Regions from separate parts of the Paenibacillus sp. EKM212P genome, predicted to be linked through region 1. Evidence: predicted binding sites of a transcription regulator. Region 1 holds the regulator's gene; the other holds the start of a gene.
What was found. Region 1 encodes CtsR, which represses protease genes until heat stress. Its sites were predicted from a motif close to ATGGTCAATAAAGGTCAAACA; they were not measured.
Positions count from the first base shown of each region.

Region 2: the regulator CtsR is predicted to act here: its motif matches at 7,777-7,797, upstream of clpP (ATP-dependent Clp endopeptidase proteolytic subunit ClpP).

Region 1 is NZ_JAAMNR010000016.1:583-11,217, reverse strand. Features, by position in the region: gene G9G54_RS24205 (PIN/TRAM domain-containing protein) at 1-922, opposite strand, end outside; gene pssA (CDP-diacylglycerol--serine O-phosphatidyltransferase) at 1,115-1,861, opposite strand; gene disA (DNA integrity scanning diadenylate cyclase DisA) at 1,911-2,987, opposite strand; gene radA (DNA repair protein RadA) at 3,000-4,373, opposite strand; gene clpC (ATP-dependent protease ATP-binding subunit ClpC) at 4,614-7,058, opposite strand; gene G9G54_RS24180 (protein arginine kinase) at 7,103-8,167, opposite strand; gene G9G54_RS24175 (UvrB/UvrC motif-containing protein) at 8,196-8,720, opposite strand; gene G9G54_RS24170 (CtsR family transcriptional regulator) at 8,790-9,254, opposite strand; gene G9G54_RS24165 (GNAT family N-acetyltransferase) at 9,793-10,635, opposite strand, start outside.
Region 2 is NZ_JAAMNR010000009.1:18,493-29,127, forward strand. Features, by position in the region: gene G9G54_RS21420 (ROK family glucokinase) at 292-1,242, shown strand; gene rapZ (RNase adapter RapZ) at 1,308-2,207, shown strand; gene G9G54_RS21430 (gluconeogenesis factor YvcK family protein) at 2,220-3,206, shown strand; gene whiA (DNA-binding protein WhiA) at 3,212-4,156, shown strand; gene G9G54_RS21440 (HPr family phosphocarrier protein) at 4,293-4,562, shown strand; gene G9G54_RS21445 (SIMPL domain-containing protein) at 4,836-5,597, shown strand; gene G9G54_RS21450 (PdaC/SigV domain-containing protein) at 5,839-6,942, shown strand; gene clpP (ATP-dependent Clp endopeptidase proteolytic subunit ClpP) at 7,068-7,664, opposite strand; tRNA gene G9G54_RS21460 (tRNA-Arg) at 7,875-7,949, opposite strand; gene G9G54_RS21465 (sugar-binding transcriptional regulator) at 8,219-9,256, shown strand; gene gap (type I glyceraldehyde-3-phosphate dehydrogenase) at 9,351-10,361, shown strand; gene G9G54_RS21475 (phosphoglycerate kinase) at 10,482-10,635, shown strand, end outside.

The DNA of each region.
Region 1 (10,635 bases):
GCTCCTTGCCGTCTTTAATAATCTGCACCATAATTTCCTCGCCGGGCAATACGACAGGCTTCACTGCATTCGCCAAATCGTTAATATTCAGCACCGATACACCTTGCAGTTCGCATACTTTATTCAGGTTAAAATCATTAGTTACAACTTTACCCTGCAACACCTTTGCCAGCTTGACCAGCTTACTGTCGACCTCTGAAATTTCCTCAAAATCACCTTCGTAAATGAGCACGTTCACATCCAGCTCTTTTTGGATTTTATTCAAAATATCCAGACCCCGGCGTCCACGATTACGCTTAAGTAAATCTGATGAATCTGCAATATGCTGAAGCTCCTCCAGCACAAATTCAGGAATCACAATCGTTCCTTCAATAAAACCTGTCTTGCAAATATCTGCAATACGCCCATCTATAATGACGCTGGTGTCCAATATTTTATGCTCCTCCAGCTTGCGTTCTTCTACACCCGTTCCCCGACCAAAAAAACCAGAACTCCAAAAGGATGACAGCTCGTCCCGCTTTTCTAGTCCAACCATCAATCCTACATATCCGCATATCACGGTAACAGCGGTCTGGATAAGTTGACCTGGGGCCCCCAACCATGAAAAAAGCGGATAAACTGCTAAGGAAAGCGTCAATCCCACCGCTAAACCAATCACACCTGCCATCATCTCGTTCATCGGAATTCGTACCAAGCCTTCAATGCCCTGCTGCAATCGATTTGCCACGGATGCCCCTGCGAATGAACACCCAGCCATAAATAGCACTGCTCCCGCCATCATCCAAACAATCATTCCCGGTAAAGACCCATCACTCAACCATTGTGGCATCCACGATACAATGCCTCCTACCCGCTGGTATAACGTATAGCCAAACCATGCTCCGCACAATCCTGTAAAAGTTAAAATAGCCTTTCTCCACATTGAGTCTCTATACCTCCTTTATTTTCTTTGCATATAGTCTGCTGCTTATTGGATACATAGCATTTCTCTTACCAGTATGATCCATTTCCCACATAACTAACCCTGTGTTTTCACTTTTTATGCATAAAAAAAGCATTTATCTCCCTAAAATGATTCAAGGAAATAAATGCTTATTCTTGTTCTTGCTTGATACTAGCGCTGTGAATGACGATATTGATCGTCCTGTTCTTCCTGACTGGAACGCTCCCGATCACGTCCACGTCTGCGTGACAGCTTACGAATGTTCAGCTTCATACCATACAATGCATACAGCACCAGCGGTACAAAAATCAGCTTCGACAGCTGGTCAGGGAATTTAACAGCCAACACCACCGCTGCAATTACGACCCATGGAGCAACCCAGATCGCTTTTTTCGGAAGGCCGACCTTTTTAAAATTCGGATATCTCATGGAGCTGACCATCAAATAAGAAACCAGCAACATGGCAATCGACATGTATAACAATGAAATATCGTTATGGAATAAGGACAAAGTGGCTAATACGCCACCTGCTGCCGGAATTGGCAAACCCGTAAAATAACCTGGTACACCAGGACGTACGTTAAATCGAGCCAAACGCAACGCTCCGCACATCGGGAAAATGGCAGTAACCGTCCAAGCGAGAGCCGAATTCGCATCATGAAAAGCAACCATGTACATAATAACTGCGGGAGCAACACCAAAAGATATCATATCTGATAAGGAGTCCAGTTCTTTACCGAATTCGCTTTGGGCATTCAGGACCCGGGCCATCCTACCATCCAGTCCGTCCAACAACATGGCGACAATAACCATAATAGCGGCAAGACTGTATTTTCCGTCTACAGCCAATAAAATGGCGATCATTCCGAGAAACAAGTTACCTAAGGTACACATGTTCGGAATTGATTTGGTAATCATCTCTTCACCTCAATGTATGTTCCATTATAATCCTTTCACTGTATTACATTTACATTTGCCTGTCAATGAAAACTTGTTCCTGCAAACGTTTAAGACCTTCTTTAATCGTACGCGCACGAACCTCTCCAATACCATCCACTTCATCCAGTTCTTCTATCGTTGCTGTGATGACATGTGGAAAACGTCCAAACCGCTCCACCAGATTATGAATAATCACATTCGGCAAACGCGGTATCTTGTTCAGTACCCGATAGCCACGTGCAGCAATATACTCCTCTGATGTCGCAGCTGAAGAAGGGTAGCCTAGTAAACGTACAATATGATTCACATCCAACAATTCGTCGTCCGTAGAACGTTTGAGTCCCAATATAATTTCACGAATCTTCTCGTCACTATCGTCTTTGGCATAATCCTTATACAGCAACCAAGCTTCTTCCTCAATGTTGCTGACAAGCTCTTCCATCTGCATACTAATTAGACGGCCCTCATTTCCGAGTTCGTTAATAAATCGTTTGATTTCCATTTTGATGCGCAGCACCATTTCGATCCGCTGGATGACATTAACGACTTCTGGCATGGTAACCAGCTCTTCAAATTCAGATGCTGTCAAATTCGTAGAGGCTTGCCCCAACACGGATCTATATTTTTCTAACGTCTGAATAGCCTGATTAGCTTTCGTTAAAATCACCCCGATTTCCTTGAGCGCATACCGTAATGTCCCCTGATACAAGGTAATAATATTACGCCGCTGGGAAATAGACACAACTAATTTGCCAGTTTGCTTTGCAACTCGTTCTGCTGTCCGGTGCCGAATTCCTGTCTCAATTGAAGAAATGGAGGAGTCCGGAATCAGTTGTGTATTGGCATATAAAATTCGTTTTAAATCCTCGCTCAATATGATTGCGCCGTCCATTTTAGCCAATTCATACAAATAGTTCGGCGAAAAATCACAATTGATGGAGAAACCGCCATCCACGACTTCCATAACTTCTGGGCTATAGCCAACGACCAGAAGAGCACCCGTTTTGGCACGCAAAACGTTTTCCAACCCGTCGCGAAAGGGAGTTCCCGGTGCCACAAGCCGCAGCAAATCGTTCATTTTATCCAGTTGGCTCGCTTCTTTCATTCTCAATGCCCCCTAATCTAATGCGGCTGCCAGTGCATCTGCCACCGTTCCTACTCCTATAATTTGTATCCCTTTCGGATGTGTCCAGCCCTTCAAGCTTTTCTCCGGCATGATCACCCGTTTGAAACCTAGTTTCTCCGCTTCTCGTACTCGCTGTTCTGCTCGGGATACCGCGCGCACCTCACCTGTCAGTCCCACCTCGCCAAAAATCACATCATACGGCTTTGTAGGAGCATCCCTAAAGCTGGAAGCAATACTCACAGCTATAGCCAAATCCACCGCCGGTTCATCCAACTTCACGCCTCCGGCTACGTTGAGATAAGCGTCCTGGTTTTGCAAAAACATGCCCATCCGCTTTTCTAGCACGGCTATGATTAATCCCATTCGATGATGGTCGACTCCTGTGCCCATTCGGCGTGGAGAGGGAAAATGTGTAGCTGCAATCAATGCTTGCAGTTCAACCAATACAGGTCGGGTTCCTTCCATACTGGCTACAACAGTAGAACCTGCCACACCCAGTGGTCGTTCAGACAGGAAAAGTTCAGAAGGATTCGACACCTCACGCAAACCGCTTTCAGCCATTTCAAAAATACCAATTTCATTTGTAGAACCAAAACGATTTTTAACTGCACGCAATAACCGATACGTATGGTGACGCTCTCCTTCAAAATAAAGTACACAATCAACCATATGTTCCAACAAACGCGGACCTGCAATGGCCCCTTCCTTGGTCACATGTCCTACCAATACCGTAGCAATACCTAGCCCCTTGGCAATTCGCATAAAGCGTGAAGTACACTCCCGCACCTGAGCCACACTACCTGGTGCACTCGTCACCTCAGGCAAATATACAGTCTGTATCGAGTCGATGACCAAAAACTCCGGCTTCAAGCTGTCCACCGCTTCTTCAATCGTCTCCAAATTCGTCTCACATAATACGTATAGGCTGGGGGACAAGGCACCGAGCCGATCTGCACGGAGTTTCGTTTGACGGACAGATTCCTCCCCAGACACGTACAGCACCTTTAAACCAGTTAAAGCCAGTTCATTAGATGTTTGCAGCATGAGCGTAGATTTACCGATTCCCGGATCACCGCCCACCAAAACGAGTGAACCCGGCACCACACCTCCACCGAGTACTCGATTCAATTCGCCAATTCCCGTCAAAATTCGTGTTTCTTTGCCACTCTCCACCTCTATAATAGGGAGTGGCTTGTCTTTTGTGCTATGAGTAAGAAGGGAAGACCCCATTCCTTGAGTTTTTACAACGCTTTCCGTTTCTTCGACCATGGAATTCCATGCCTGGCATCCAGGACATTTTCCGTACCATTTGGGCGATTCATAACCACATTCCGTACAGGAAAATTTAGTTTTCACTTTAGCCATACTTTGTTCCCTGGCTCCTTATTGACGACGATGATGTCAAATTTATGTTCATACAGCCCAGAAAGAGCTGTAACAATAAAAGTTTACCATTGAAGCTTGGCGGACGTAAAGCAATATCACAAACTTTCCCAAAGCATTTACCCAACCTTTTCACCGTGTTTTATACACAAAAAGGGTGTCTTCGCAATAGCTTTCCAGCTTGCGAGACACCCTTTTCTACTATTTATTTAGTAAACTGCTTTAGGACTTGGCAGATACATTATCCTTTTTGGTTACAGTCAATGCACCGTTCTCCTCATCAATGAAGAGTGAGTCACCTTTAGTAATGTTGCCAGTCAACAGTTCCTCGGACAGGCGATCTTCAATATGCTTCTGGATTGCACGACGCAATGGACGCGCACCATACGCTGGATCAAAGCCTTCCTTGGCAAGGAATTTTTTAGCATTGTCTGTCAACTCGAAGTCCACCTCATACTCATTCAGGCGCTTACGCAGCTCCTCAGACATGAGTGATACAATTTCGGCAATATGTTTTTCTTCGAGAGAATGGAAAACGATAATTTCATCAATCCGGTTCAAGAACTCAGGACGGAAGCTTTTCTTCAGTTCATCCATCACTTTGCCCTTCATATTATCGTAATCCGCTCCAGCGTCCACTACAGCTGTAAAACCAAGCGTGGAGTTACGTTTAATCGCCTGTGCACCAACATTAGATGTTAGGATGATGAGTGTATTACGGAAATCAACGACACGACCTTTGGAATCTGTCAGACGCCCATCTTCCAGCACTTGCAGAAGAATATTGAATACTTCTGGGTGTGCTTTTTCAATTTCATCCAGCAACACAACAGAGTATGGCTTACGACGTACCTTCTCAGTCAGTTGACCGCCTTCTTCATATCCAACGTACCCTGGAGGCGCTCCTACCAGACGGGACGTGGAGTGTTTCTCCATATATTCGGACATATCGATACGGATAACCGCATTTTCATCTCCAAACATGGATTCAGCCAAGGCGCGTGCCAGCTCTGTTTTACCAACCCCAGTTGGACCGAGGAAAATAAAGGAACCAATTGGACGCTTCGGATCTTTCAGTCCGGCACGTGCCCGGCGAATCGCCCGGCTTACTGCCTTAACTGCTTCATCCTGTCCAATTACCCGCTCATGCAGCAACTCTTCCATATTCAACAAGCGGTGTGTTTCTTCCTCTTTCAGCTTGCTGACTGGAACACCTGTCCAGATTGCAACGACTTGAGCGATATCCTCTGGGGTAACTTCGGAATCTGTACGACCCTGTTGTTCTTTCCATTGGTTTTTCGTTACGTCTAACTCTTCACGGATTTTTTGCTCTGTATCACGCAGCGCTGCCGCTTTTTCAAACTCCTGACTTTGTACCGCTGAATCCTTTTCCTTACGAATATCTTCCAGACGGTTTTCCAGCTGTTTCAGGTTTGGCGGTACAGTGTAAGAATTCAGCCTTACTTTGGAGCCCGCCTCATCAATAAGGTCAATAGCCTTATCTGGCAGGAAGCGGTCGGTGATATAACGATCTGACAATTTTACGGCTGCTTCAATAGCCTCATCAGTGATCTTTACACGGTGATGCGCTTCGTAACGGTCACGCAGACCATACAAGATTTGAATCGCCTCTTCTGGAGAAGGTTGATCCACTGTAATTGGTTGAAAACGACGCTCCAAAGCAGCATCTTTCTCAATATATTTGCGGTATTCATCCAGCGTGGTCGCACCGATGCATTGCAGCTCGCCACGTGCCAGAGCAGGTTTCAGGATGTTGGACGCATCAATTGCGCCTTCCGCTCCACCAGCACCAATCAGCGTATGCAGCTCATCAATGAACAACACGATATTACCCGCTTGACGAATCTCGTCCATAATTTTTTTCAAACGATCCTCGAATTCACCACGATACTTGGTGCCTGCTACCACAGAACCCATATCCAGTGTCATTACGCGCTTGTCGCGCAACGTTTCGGGAATCTCATTCGCTATGATCTTTTGGGCCAATCCTTCGGCAATCGCCGTTTTACCTACCCCAGGCTCACCAATCAGAACCGGATTGTTCTTTGTACGGCGGCTGAGCACCTGAATTACGCGTTCGATTTCCTTGCTACGCCCAATAACAGGGTCCAGGTTGTTTTCCTTCGCAGATGCCGTCAGATCGCGTGCCAGACTGTCCAGAGTTGGCGTGCTGACATTAGCTGGAGCACCGTGATGGCTGGAAACAGCCTCGCTGCTACCGAGTAATTGAAGCACTTGCTGACGCGCTTTGTTCAGACTAATGCCCAGGTTATTCAGTACACGTGCTGCTACGCCTTCGCCTTCACGAATAAGACCAAGCAAAATATGTTCTGTACCTACATAGGTATGGCCCAGTTTGCGGGCTTCATCCATAGACAGTTCGATGACTTTTTTGGCGCGTGGAGTATAGGCAATGTTCGTCGGTTGCTCTTGACCGCGTCCAATCAGCGTTTCCACTTCATCCTGAATTTTTTCCAGTCCCAGTCCTAAACCGATTAAGGCTTTCGCTGCTATTCCTTCACCTTCACGAATGAGGCCTAGCAAAATGTGCTCTGTGCCAATGTTGTTGTGTCCCAATCGAACAGCTTCTTCCTGAGCCAAAGCAAGCACTTTCTGTGCACGTTCCGTAAATCTTCCAAACATCATATATCCTGCACCTCCACAGTGTGTATTTCAGATCATTCTATATATTAAAGGGTTGTGCCTAATTTTTGCCGGATCAGCTTCGCCCGGTACATATCGCGCTCTTCGGTATTCATTTTATCCCCAAAGCTTTTTTGCAGGAACCCGGGTTGTGTCATCACATTCAGCTCATTCATCGCTGCGGTGGAAGGACGCTCCAAAATCCCTAAATCTACGCCAAGACGCACATCGGACAGCCGCTGTGCAGCCTCCTTGGAATCCAGTACTGCTGCATATGACAAAATACCGAATGAACGCATCACCCGATCTGTAATTCGCAGCATAGATTCATTCATTAGCCGTTCTCTGGCAGAACGCTCGTGCTCAATAATTTGTAGCACCACGCCATGTAGATTCTCTATAATTTCCGTTTCAGTTTGTCCCAGTGTAATCTGATTAGATACCTGAAACAAATTTCCGACCGCTTCGCTGCCTTCACCGTAAATGCCGCGAACCGTAAGACCTACCTGTGAAACAGCAGACAATATACGATTGATTTGATGAGTCATGACTAATGCAGGCAAATGCATCATCACCGAAGCTCGCATACCTGTGCCGACATTCGTCGGACAACTGGTCAGAAAACCTCTCCGATCATCAAATGCATAATCAACATGCGCTTCAAATGCATCATCAATAACCATAGCTCGTTCCCAAGCTTCTCTAACCTGGCAACCCGGATATAAGCACTGGATACGCAGATGATCCTCTTCGTTTATCATAACACTAACCGATTCATCATCGCTAATTAAAACAGCACCGTTACGAGATTCGTTCGCCAAATTAGGACTAATCAAATGCTTCTCAACCAGCACCTGCTTGTCGATCTCATCCAACTCGGATATTTTCAACGTATGAAAAGTACCAAAACCGCCTAAATCATCATACTGAAGGATATCCGTCAAGCGTTGAAGTACTTCTTCCGACTGCTGATTGGTAGCAAGCATGGGAAAAGGCAGATGCTGCAAGTTACGCGCAATTCTCACCCGGCTGCTAATGACAATCTCCGAATCCGCAGCATCACCACGCATCCAGTCACTTAGCGGCTTCTCCGTAAACCGAATATTGGGCATTACGCATCCCTCCTACTCTTCACAAACTTTACTCTTCAGTCATTTCTTTTTCAAGCTTTCTGATTTGATCCCTAAGCTCAGCTGCTGATTCGAATTCTTCCTGTACAATATGCTGTTGCATCTCTTTTTTCAAATCGTCAATTTGCCGTTTAACCTTCAGTCGGCCTCCAGTGCGAACCGGAACTTTACCAACATGATTCGTACTGCCATGCACACGCTTGAACAGAGGGTCCAAACGACTATCAAAATATTGGTAGCACGACGGGCATCCGAAACGTCCCAGCTTACTAAACTGTGCATAGGTCATACCACAGTCCTTGCATTGCAGGTTCTGCGGACTACCGTGACCTGGAGATTGGCTCTTTGTGCTGGAGTCAAAATCCAGCATCCCCGACAACAAGCTATGAATCGAAAAGCCGTTAGGTGTTCCAGGGATCATCTCCCCTTTTTCCTTGGCACACGTCTCACAAATATGAAACTCTGTCTTTTCGCCATTCACAATTTTGGTGAAATGCAAAGTTGCCGGCCGCATATTACATTCTTGGCACAGCATAAAAGCACCTCCTTCAATGTCAGGATTTATACCAACCCCTACATCCAAACGTTAGTCTCTATTCACACACTATTTGGTCGCCAGCAACGAAATCAGCATAGCCTTAAGCAATCTTGCTCGCAGTTGATCACGATAGGGAAGCTTCAGTAATAATGTATCCCTAGATAAAGCAGCCTTCATTAGATTAGCTTCCCTTTTGCTTAAAAAATGGGCCTCCTCTAACTGATAAATCAGTCCTTCTGCTGCCGATTGGCTTATTTCCTCCCCGATGCTCTGATGAAGATGTGTATGGATGGCATGCTGTGCAGGCAGCTGAATTCGCTGAATACGAATGTAGCCCCCGCCACCGCGTTTACTTTCCACCACATAGCCTTTTTCCAGCGTAAACCGGGTGCTAATTACATAATTAATTTGCGACGGCACGCAGGAAAAGCGGTCAGCCAGATCATTGCGCTGAATCTCCACTAAACCTTGGGGACTTTCCAGCAATATACTCTTTAAATATTGTTCAATAATATCGGAAACATTGCGCATTTCATCATCCTCCACTAACGGAAACGCAAGTATTCAAGTACATTTCACGCTCCACAGAGTCCGCCGTATATTGAACTTAACCAAACGGTAAAGTCACGAATCTAAGCTGTATTCAGGCTGTTGCCTGTTCTACATTCATTGGAATTGTACCGTTTTGTCTCTAGTGTGGCCTTTATTTGCGATTAGTCATACACTTCTCTTATTTTCATAAAAGGCAGTTCCTAACTATACGCAAATCATTTCGATCCTCGTTTGCTTCTTTGCTATCAAAATTACTTTATACGGCCAATCCACCAAAATACTTCTACAGAACCTCACGAGGTTTGATTGACTTTGACTTTCTTTGACTATATTCATATTATAGCACATTATTCATTTTTGCCAAGGGGTCAATACCATTTTTCGCAATCTAATTATGTTTTATACAATACCATAAAAAAACTCTTCCCAATTACAGAAAGAGTTTTGAAAATTATAATAATCACACAAGTTATATTCCCTGAAAAACGGAACATAAGAAGATCTAAATGGGCCTTTATCAGAAAAAATCCAATAAAAACGTTTGTTTTACTGGTATTACACGTTTAAGCGCAGACACAGATTCACTGCCCCCTTCAATACGTCCCCACTTATACAGATCATCAGCCTGCTGGTAGCCAAGCATCAGAGTCGTCAGTGACTGAATCCCAAGTTTCAAGTCAGCTACCATAGCGTTTTCAGATGAATTGCTTGTATCCACTCTCTCCAGATGTCCTTTCCCTTCCGTAGTAATTGTTAATCTCCACACTCCTTCATTCCATGGTGCATACCGATCTGTCAGATTTAAGGTTAAACGTGTTTCCTCTCCAACCTGCTCAAAAGGGTATCTTTCTACAAAAGCAGCTGCATCCACAATACGGCCCATAAAATAAGGCACGGTCTCCTGTTGAATTCGCGGATCATCAAGTAAAAATGGCAGATTGTCATCTGCTGGAACGTAAATAAATTTACCATGGGTTATCATGGAGTCATGATTTGCAAAATAAGTCCATAAAGCCTGACGGGCCGTCTCATTTTCATAAACCAACTCATCACAATTCAATTGTTTATCTTCAATTTTGTACAGTGCATATCCCTGAGGATCGCCTGTTTCTGAGTAATATACCGCAGTTCGATAGTTCTCATTTAAAATCCGCTCTTGCCACCATTCCTTATCTCGTACCAGCGTGCCATTATAACGAGATGCATACGCTTGATACACTTGGTCCATTTCTAAAATATCTTTGACATCGCGTTTGACTGTACCCTCTGTTTTAAGTTTTGCAGGGAATTTTTCAATGGGAATGACATACTTTTTGTATTCAATATACGTTTCCCATCCAAATTTACGATAGAAGGCAAA
Region 2 (10,635 bases), on a different contig from region 1:
AAGAGTGTCTATAGTAGATAAAGAGGCTAACGGGAGAGCGAAGGAAGCCTCTGTTATGCCGTATCCTTTGTTCAGGAAGAGAAAGCCTGCTGCGTTTGCACAGGCTTTCTCCTTTTTATGGGTGCATGAGGTAAAAGTTCCGCTAATCGTACACTTTTCAACAAGGAAGTGTCCTTGACCGTAACGGGGGCTTCAATTATAGTTGGAACGTAGGATTACTATTATGAAGTAGGAATTGTAAGCATATATTTCATACCAGGTTTTTAAGTAAACATAAAGGTGGCTTGGAACATGTCTGAAAGTATCTATGTAGGTGTCGATTTGGGCGGTACCGCGATTAAAGTCGGCATTTGTAATGAAAACGGACAGCTTTTGCACACATATGAGGGACCAACCGAAACCGATAAAGGTGTAGACGTTGTCATCGGTAATATCGAAAAATATGTGCGGCATATTGTTGAGCAATCTCCTTATGAGTGGGATCAACTAAAGGGTGTCGGTGCAGGCGTTGCAGGTTTTACGAATGTTCGTGATGGTATTATTGTCCTCGCTCCTAATATTGGCTTTCGTGACGTACCGATCCGTGCGCTCCTAGAGAACCGGATTGGCAAGCCTGTGAAAATAGACAACGATGCGAATGTTGCTGCGCTGGGTGAGGCTTGGGCTGGTGCAGGCAAAAGCATAGAAAACTGCGTATGCTATACCCTGGGAACAGGAGTAGGTGGCGGTATTATTATAAACGGTAAAATATACCAAGGTTCTTCAGGCATGGCCGGAGAAATTGGCCATATCAGTGTCGTACCTGATCTGGAGGCTATTCAGTGTGGGTGTGGCAAAATGGGTTGCTTGGAAACTGTATCTTCCGCAACAGGCATCATTCGTATGGCCAAGGACGCTGTGGAACGTGGCGACCGGACCTCTCTGGCGCTGGAAGATCAAATTGCTGCCAAGGAAGTATTTGATGCTGCTAAAGCTGGAGATGAGGTTGCGCTGCGTATCGTGAACCGGGCTGCCTTTTATTTGGGGAAATCCATGGCAGCGGTTGCCGCTGTGCTTAATCCAGAGTTGTTTATTATAGGCGGCGGTGTTTCTAAAGCAGGCGACTTTTTATTTGAAGAGATGCGTCGCGTATACGCCAAGCTGGCACCTGAACCGCTTCAAAAGGGTGTATATATCGTACCAGCGGTGTTAGGCAATGACGCAGGTATCGTAGGGGCTGCAGGGTTGCTGCTACGCTCCTGATCCACAGGTATTGATAATACGGGTACTGGCATAGAGCGAAGAAGCAAAAGGAGAGGGAAGTCCATATGACAGACAACCTAAAAAATGCTGCGCCGTGGGCAACGCTCATTATTATTACGGGGATGTCAGGCGCAGGGAAGACCATTGCGGTTCAGAGCCTGGAAGACTTGGGCTTCTTCTGCGTTGATAATTTGCCCCCTGTACTGATTCCCAAATTTGCCGAGTTGATTGAGCAGTCGAACGGTAAAATAGGCAAGGTGGCACTCGTAATTGATTTACGCGGACGAGAATTTTTTACTGCCTTGTCGGAATCTTTGAATTATATTAAAGATCATTTTACGATTCATTGTGAAATTTTATTCTTAAATGCGAATGATGGCGTTCTCGTACAGCGGTATAAGGAAAGCCGTAGACGTCATCCGCTGGCTCCAGACGGCATGCCTTTGGATGGGATTCGTTTGGAGCGCAAGATGTTGGAAGAACTAAAAAGCTCAGCTACACAGGTTATTGATACAAGTGTGATGAAGCCTGCAACCTTAAAGGCGAGGATTATTTCACGATTTTCTCATCTGGAGAGTAGTATGCTTTCCGTGAACATTACTTCTTTTGGCTTCAAGTATGGTATTCCCATTGATGCCGATCTTATATTCGATGTGCGCTTCCTGCCTAATCCCCATTATGTGGACCAACTACGTCCCCACACGGGACAGGATAGCGATGTATATGATTATGTCATGAAATGGCCCGAGACTCAGGCATTCTTGACCAAGTTGCTGGATATGTTACACTTTTTGATTCCGCAATATCGCAAAGAAGGCAAAAGCCAGGTCATTATCGGCATTGGCTGTACTGGCGGTAAGCATCGTTCTGTTGCAATATCGGAGTATTTAGGAAAAATGCTGGGTGCCAGCGAGACAGAATCTGTTTCTGTTTCGCATCGGGATGCTGATCGGGACCGGCATTAATGAGGTGAAATCATGAAAGAGACCGGATCACAACGGGAGCGCCCACGTATTGTTGTTATGGGCGGCGGAACCGGCTTGTCCGTCATGCTGCGGGGCTTAAAGCAAAAGCCGCTAGATATTACGGCTATTGTTACAGTCGCTGACGATGGCGGAAGTTCCGGGATTTTGCGCAGTGAGCTGCAGATGCCCCCTCCAGGGGATATTCGCAATGTGCTGACTGCCTTGGCTGACGTGGAACCAGTGATGTCAGATATGCTGAAATACCGTTTCGGTGCGGGATCAGGATTGTCAGGCCATAGCCTGGGTAATCTGATTTTAGCAGCGATGACCGATATATCGGGAGATTTCGTAACGGCGGTGCGTGAGCTTAGCCGTGTATTTGCTGTCCGGGGACGTGTGCTACCGGCAGCCGAGGAAGGCGTTGTGCTAAGCGCCGAGATGGAGGATGGCACGGTGATTACCGGGGAGTCCAAGATCCCGGAAGCGGGCGGACGCATCAAACGCGTCTTTCTTGAACCGACTCACGTGGAGCCGTTGCCTGAGGCTGTAGAGGCCATTAATGAAGCCGATGCGATTTTGATTGGCCCCGGCAGTCTATATACCAGCATATTACCAAATTTGCTTGTACCTAAACTCGCTGAAGCTGTAGTAAAATCAGACGCTATCAAAATATTTGTCTGTAACGTCATGACCCAGCCTGGGGAAACTGATGGTTATACGGTAGGAGATCACCTGCAAGCTATTTTTGAGCATGTAGGGCATCATCTCTTCGACTATGTCATTGTAAATAACGGAGAAATTCCACCCCAAGTACAGGAAATGTATGCCGAGCAGGGAGCCAAGCCAGTTCAAGTAGACATGGGCGAGCTGACCGACCGGGGATATAAAGTGGTGGCAGATACATTAGTTCTGTTCCGCACGTATTTACGGCATGATGCCGACAAATTGAGCCAGCATATTTACCAATTGGTACAAAACTGGATATTAAGAAGGAGGTGAGTCCCTTGTCCTTTGCGGCACAAACGAAAAAAGAGCTTACGATGATTGAAAGCCAGTCCTGCTGTGAGAAAGCGGAACTATCTGCACTTATACGTATGCTCGGATCCGTACAACTGTCGAATAAAAGGGTGATATTGGACGTGTCCACAGAAAATGCCGCGATTGCAAGGCGGATTTACTCCTTGATCAAGAAGCATTTTCAACTTCATATCGAACTGCTTGTACGGAAAAAAATGCGCTTGAAAAAAAATAATGTGTACATTGTCCGTATTCCCAATGGTGTGCAGCAACTGCTAAAGGATCTTTATATCGTCACAGAAGGTTTCTTATTCACTGACGGGATTAATCGGGATATCGTTCGGAAAAACTGTTGTAAGAGGGCTTATTTGCGGGGCGCCTTTATGGCAGGTGGCTCTGTCAACAATCCTGAAGGATCGTCTTACCACCTTGAAATTTCTTCGATGTATGAGGAGCATTGTCAGGCACTCGTTGATCTTGCGAATGAATTTCATCTAAATGCTCGCTGTATTGAGCGAAAAAAAGGGTTTATTCTCTACATCAAGGAAGGCGAGAAGATCATCGAACTGCTCAGCATCATTGGGGCGCATCAAGCCTTGTTCAAATTTGAAGATGTACGCATTATGCGCGATATGCGCAATTCCGTAAATCGGATTGTCAATTGTGAAACGGCTAATTTGAACAAGACGATCGGAGCTGCTGTCCGGCAAATTGAGAATATTAAGTTGCTGGAGAGGGAAGTTGGTTTGGAGACCTTGCCGGATAAACTGCGTGAAGTGGCAGAAATTCGGCTCGCTCATCCCGATTTGAATTTGAAAGAAGTAGGGGAAATGCTCAAAGGGGTCGTGAGTAAATCGGGTGTAAATCATCGGCTGCGCAAAATTGATGAGATGGCTGACAAAATTAGGGGCGAAAATGGCCTGATTCCGTAAAAAGAGTGTCCATGGGGCTTTTAGCCCCGGTTTTTTTAGTTTTTTTTCTAGTGTCTGTCCCGGGTTAATGTTATAATGTGATAAATAAAATGGAGTAAGTAGTGTCCAGATTTATTTGATGAGGGGGTAAGCTGACATGTCAAAACATCCGGTAGTCGTACGCTTGAAAACAGGACTGCACGCCAGACCTGCTGCGTTGTTCGTACAGGAAGCGAATAAATATTCATCTGAGATTTTTGTGGAAAAAGAAGACAAAAAAGTTAATGCCAAGAGTATCATGGGTATTATGAGTCTTGCGATCAGTACAGGTACAGAAATCAATATTAGTGCTGAAGGTGCGGACGCCGAACAGGCTGTAAACGCTTTAGTAAGTCTGGTTAGTAAGGTAGAGCTGGAAAATCAATAAACAAAGATTTGCTTTGTAATATGGTGTATGCTCTTAGTGAAAAGCCCCCTTTGGGGCTTTTTTTGTATCCAGAAAAAAGTCTTCGAACGCTCCTCCGTTAACTGTTCTATGTGTGGATTTGTTGAATATAGAGACTGTATTAAGTTCAAGTTATAAATAATTAAAATTTCCATGGTCATGCTCTGTTTCGGAAATATGTATGCTTGGCTGCAACCTTTTTCCGTCATTTCCGTCTGGAAGGTACAAACATTTACAAGAAAGAGGTTGAATTCAATGAGACTTTGGACAAAAACAGTAGCCACGGCAGTTCTCGCAGGAGCATTAATGGCAGGGGGAGTAGCAGGAGGATTATGGACAGGGGCAGATCGTGCCTATGCTGCGTCAACAGCTTCGACGGTAAACGGTGTAATTAATGTGACTGGAAGCGGGGAAGTATTGGCGAAGCCCAATATTGCTTATCTCTCTATCGGTGTACAATCAGAAGGGAATACGGCAGCGGCTGCTCAAAAAGCCAATGCTACAAAATTGAACAAGGTTACACAACTGCTGAAAGAAAAGTGGAGCATCAGCGCAGATGACATTCAGACCAGCCAATTCTATGTACAGCCTGACTACACCTATAACGAAAAAGAAGGGCAAAAGCTCAAAGGGTACACTGCCAACCATACACTTTCCGTCAAATACCGCAATTTGGATAAAATCGGTCAGTTATTGGATGAGGCGACCAAGTCCGGAGCCAATAACGTGGATAATGTACGTTTTTCCGTGGAAGACCCTTCGACTTATGAAGAGGAAGCCATTACTAAGGCATTGGGAAGCGCACAATCTAAAGCCAGTGCTGTAGCTAAAGCAGCCAAACGCGGGTTAGGTGCCCTTGTGAGTGTGACGGTAGATGGCGGAGAAGCACAAGTCTTTACACAACGTGAAAATGCCATGTCAAAATCGCTCTTGGACGTAGCAGGTGGCGGGACAGAGATCCAATCGGGACAAGTAACAGTGAAAGTTCAGGTGTCGGCTCAGTACGAAATGAACTAATACAGATCATCAAACGAAGCCACAAGCGGCCTGCATCATGCGTAGAGGCTGGCTTGCTGGCTCTTTTTGTATATCGAAACCTTTTTGTAATGAGTCTGTCATAGCTAAGGGTTATTAGGTGTACATATTGAAATCGGAGAGTGTACAGATTGTAAACTACATACAATAGGGTATAGATATAATAAGAAAAGTAATTATCACACATAGACAATACAGATCAATAACAGGAGGAATACTTAATATGAGTAAGCATGCGAAAAAATGGGGTTCAGCACTGCTGGCAGCAGGGATTTTAGCAGGAGTCGCAGCTGTTCCCGTTTCCTATATCCAGGCAGCATCGACCAAACAAGCGACAACACAGCAACCAGGAATCACCATCCAATGGAATGGTAAAACGTTGCCCGCTAAAGGTGTTCAAGTGAACGGGAGTACAATGATTCCGGTGGCCGCACTGCGTGACAGCCTGGGGATTCCAGTAAGCTATGATGCGAAAACAGCGACATATACCGTAGGTAGCGGGTACAATAAACTTTACATTATGGCTTCTTCCTCGGATGCCTACGTCAACGTCAATGGAATCAATACACGTAGCATGGATGCCAAACAGATCGCTGGGAAGCTATACATTCCTATGAGTCTGCTGAAAGACTATCTAGGCATAGATGCTCAATGGAATGCTGCTCAGAAAACAGTAACGCTGAGTAAAAGCCAGCTAAATCCGATCACCATTGCGTCTCAAACACTTCCAGCTTCGAGTAATGCGAAGGTGTCCTACAAGATTAAGTATCCGCAAATCAGCGGCAGCCAACTGAATCCTGAGGCTCAACAGGCCATTAACAATGTGCTTAAAAAGCATGCAGAGGGCATATTGGCAGCAGGTAAAAAGATGATGGCTGAGGGAGAGGCTACAACAGAAAGACCGTATGAGTTCGGAAATGATTTTGCGATTGCCTATAACAAAAATGGTATTCTGAGTGTGATTATGCAGGATTACTCGTATACGGGTGGCGCACATGGCATGACGGCACGTAAAGGATATACGTTCTCCCTCGCTGATGGTAAACTGCTGCAATTGTCTGACGTTTTGAAGGCAAATCCGAACTACAAAAAGTTCCTCAATGCTGATTTGAAGAAAAAAATCGATGCGCTTCAGGCTGGCGAAGGATTCGGCAAATTTAAAGAGCTGGCGGCAGATCAGAATTTTTATGTGACGAGCAGTGGAGTAACAATCGTGTTTGATTTGTATGATTATGCGCCATACGCGTATGGAATTCCGGAGTTTACCTATTCGTTCGGTCAATTGCTGCCTCAAGGCGGAAAGCCTTTTGCTGGGCAGAATGAATAGTAGAAATAAACAATTCCAATTGTCTATAACCTAAAAAACAATAAAGCAAAAAAAGCTGCCTACCGGATAAGAACATCCGGGGCAGCTTTTTCATTTACCAGCTATCGAGAGGCGAATTTCTTCTCTTATACACCTTCTGGAGAGGAGCTAGTTAGCACTTTATCAATAATACCGTATTCCTTGGCATCATCAGCGGACATGAAGTAGTCACGGTCTGTGTCTTTTTCAATGCGCTCCAGTGGTTGGCCTGTGCGATCTGCGAGAATGCGGTTCAATTTGTCACGCATTTTCAGAATGCGGCGTGCACGGATTTCAATATCCGTTGCCTGGCCTTGTGCACCACCGAGTGGTTGGTGAATCATAATTTCACTGTTTGGCAAAGCGAAACGTTTACCTTTGGCGCCTGCATTTAGCAAGAACGCGCCCATGGAAGCCGCCATACCTACGCAAATCGTAGATACGTCAGGTTTAATGTATTGCATCGTATCAAAAATGGCCATACCAGCTGTAATGGAACCGCCAGGACTGTTAATATACAAGTGAATATCTTTTTCAGGATCTTCGGCAGCCAAAAACAGCATTTGCGCAATAATAGAGTTGGCTACAACGTCATTGACGTCCGAGCCTAACAAAATAATGCGATCCTTCAACAGTCTGGAATAAATGTCATAGGCGCGTTCGCCGCGGTTACTTTGTTCTACTACCATAGGAACATAGCTCACGTCAAAAAACCTCCCTTAAATATCGTTAGTGGATTTGGTGGACATGCCGATTACACGTCCCTTATTTATAAACTGTTACCGTATTAACCACATGATAAACAATTTCAAACAAAAAGTCAAAGAAAGTCAAACTAATGATTAAAAAAAAGAGCCCTCAGCGCTCTTATTGGTTAAAACATTATGTAGAAGTATTTAAACGTTCATTTAAAATGGCGCGCCCGCGAGGAATCGAACCTCGATCTCAGGCTCCGGAGGCCTACGTCATATCCGTTGGACCACGGGCGCATAGTTCAATCAATGCAAACAACTAACTAATTAAACAGCTAATTGGAAACAAAGATGATTATATGATATACAGCAGTGAATTGCAAGCTTTTATTAAATGCGCATATTCAGACAAATGGTTGAGAAATATAGGTTCAGATAGACTTGCATGTGAAGCAGATATTGGTTAAGATATACGTGGGACTTAAAAAGTTATCCCGGGACGTTTTAAGACCAATTAAAGATAGAGCATTAGAGACAGAACTTAGAAGTGTGCGGGAGTGGAAAGCATGCGAAAGATATTAGAAATACAGAAGCAGCTTCTGCCCGACCTCATGGATGTTTTGAAAAAAAGGTACACGATCCTGCATCAGATTATGCTGTCCGATGTTGTTGGACGCAGAACACTGGCAGCTTCACTGAACATGACTGAGCGCGTGTTGCGCGCCGAAACCGATCTTCTTAAAGCTCAGGGGCTAATTGAGATTGAGAGTGTAGGCATGAAGGTGAGCAAAGCAGGACTGGATCTGCTGGAACAGCTGGAGCCGATTGCGAACAACTTGTTCGGCCTGTCCCAATTGGAGGACCAGATTCGTCAAGCCTATGGTTTGAGGAAGGTGGTTGTCGTTCCAGGGGATTCGGATGCTTCTCCGTTAACAAAGCAGGAGTTGGGGCGCGCTGGAGCAAAAGCGTTGCTGAGTGTTATGGACGACGAGGATGTGGTCGCTGTAACAGGCGGCACGACGATTGCTGACGTGGCGGAACAACTGGCACTACCTTCTAGTGGCCCGCTTAAGGGTGGGTGGTTTGTACCGGCACGCGGGGGTTTGGGAGAAAGCATGGAAATGCAGGCCAACACAATTGCTTCCACAATGGCTCGCAAGGTAGGCGCTCAATACCGTCTGCTCCATGTACCGGATTTGCTCAGCAATCATGCTTACAACTCCTTGCTTGAAGATACGAACATTCAGGATATATTGAACCTGATTCGCGAGAGTCGTATCATCATTCACGGGATAGGCAACGCCATAGCGATGGCACATAGACGTAAACTTGATCCCGAAACCTTTGCCCAGATCAGCAGTGAGGGGGCCGTTGCCGAATCGTTTGGTTATTACTTTAACGAAGATGGCGTCGTTGTTCACAGAATGCTGACGCTTGGACTCCGATTGGAGGACATTAGGCGTACCGATACGGTTCTAGGTGTAGCTGGAGGCAAAAACAAGGCGGCCGCTATTCATGCGGTACTGCGTTTCGGGCAAGAGGACATTCTAGTCACCGACGAAGGCGCTGCTGTTGAGATTGTAAGTCGTTATTTAAATGATTAATATTGGATTTACGAATAATGTTGTCTTGACGGGCTTTCGGGTCTGTCTTGAATATATAAAACTAAACTAAACGAACTTTGGGAGGAACTCACTCATGACAGTTAAAGTTGGTATTAACGGTTTCGGACGTATTGGACGCCTTGCTTTCCGCCGGATTCAAAATGTGGAAGGTATTGAAGTAGTAGCAATCAATGACTTGACAGATTCCAAAATGTTGGCACATTTGTTGAAATATGATACAACACAAGGTACTTTCCAAGGAGAAGTAGAAGTACATGACGGCTTCTTCAAAGTAAACGGTAAAGAAGTTAAAGTTTTGGCTAACCGCAACCCTGAAGAACTGCCTTGGGGAGACCTGGGTGTAGACATCGTTCTGGAATGCACAGGTTTCTTCACAACTAAAGAAGCTGCTGAGAAACATTTGAAAGGCGGCGCTAAAAAAGTTGTTATTTCCGCTCCAGCTACTGGCGACATGAAAACTGTCGTTTATAACGTAAACCATGAAATTCTGGACGGTACTGAAACTGTAATCTCCGGTGCTTCTTGCACAACAAACTGCTTGGCTCCTATGGCTAAAACACTGCAAGACAAATTCGGTATCATCGAAGGTTTGATGACTACAATTCACGCTTACACTGGCGACCAAAACACTTTGGATGCTCCACATGCTAAAGGTGACTTCCGTCGTGCTCGCGCAGCAGCTGAAAACATCATTCCTAACACAACTGGTGCTGCAAAAGCCATCGGTCTGGTAATTCCTGAACTGAAAGGTAAACTGGATGGCGCGGCTCAACGTGTTCCAGTAGCAACTGGTTCCCTGACTGAGTTGGTAACAGTTCTGGAGAAAAACGTAACTGCTGAAGAAATCAACGCAGCAATGAAAGAAGCTTCTGATGCTGATACTTTCGGATACACTGAAGATCAAATCGTTTCTTCCGACATCAAAGGTATCACTTACGGTTCTTTGTTTGATGCAACTCAAACTAAAGTTCTGACTGTTGGCGACAAACAACTGGTGAAAACTGTAGCTTGGTATGACAACGAAATGTCCTACACTGCACAATTGATCCGCACGTTGGAATACTTCGCAAAACTGGCTAAATAAGAACAGTCTTATTGAGCAATAACATAGAGCGGAAACAGGTTATTGTTTCCGCTCTTTATATATCAAATGTGCCTTGAATTCCTGTTTCGTAAAATTATAAGGGTGCGGAGGAATATGGAGATGAACAAAAAGAGCGTACGTGATATAGAACTGAATGGAAAACGGGTGTTTGTTCGTGTAGATTTTAACGTTCCGGTTGAGGACGGTAAAATTACGGATGACAAGCGTATTCGTGAAACCTTGCCAACCATTAACTACCTGATTGAAAAAGGTG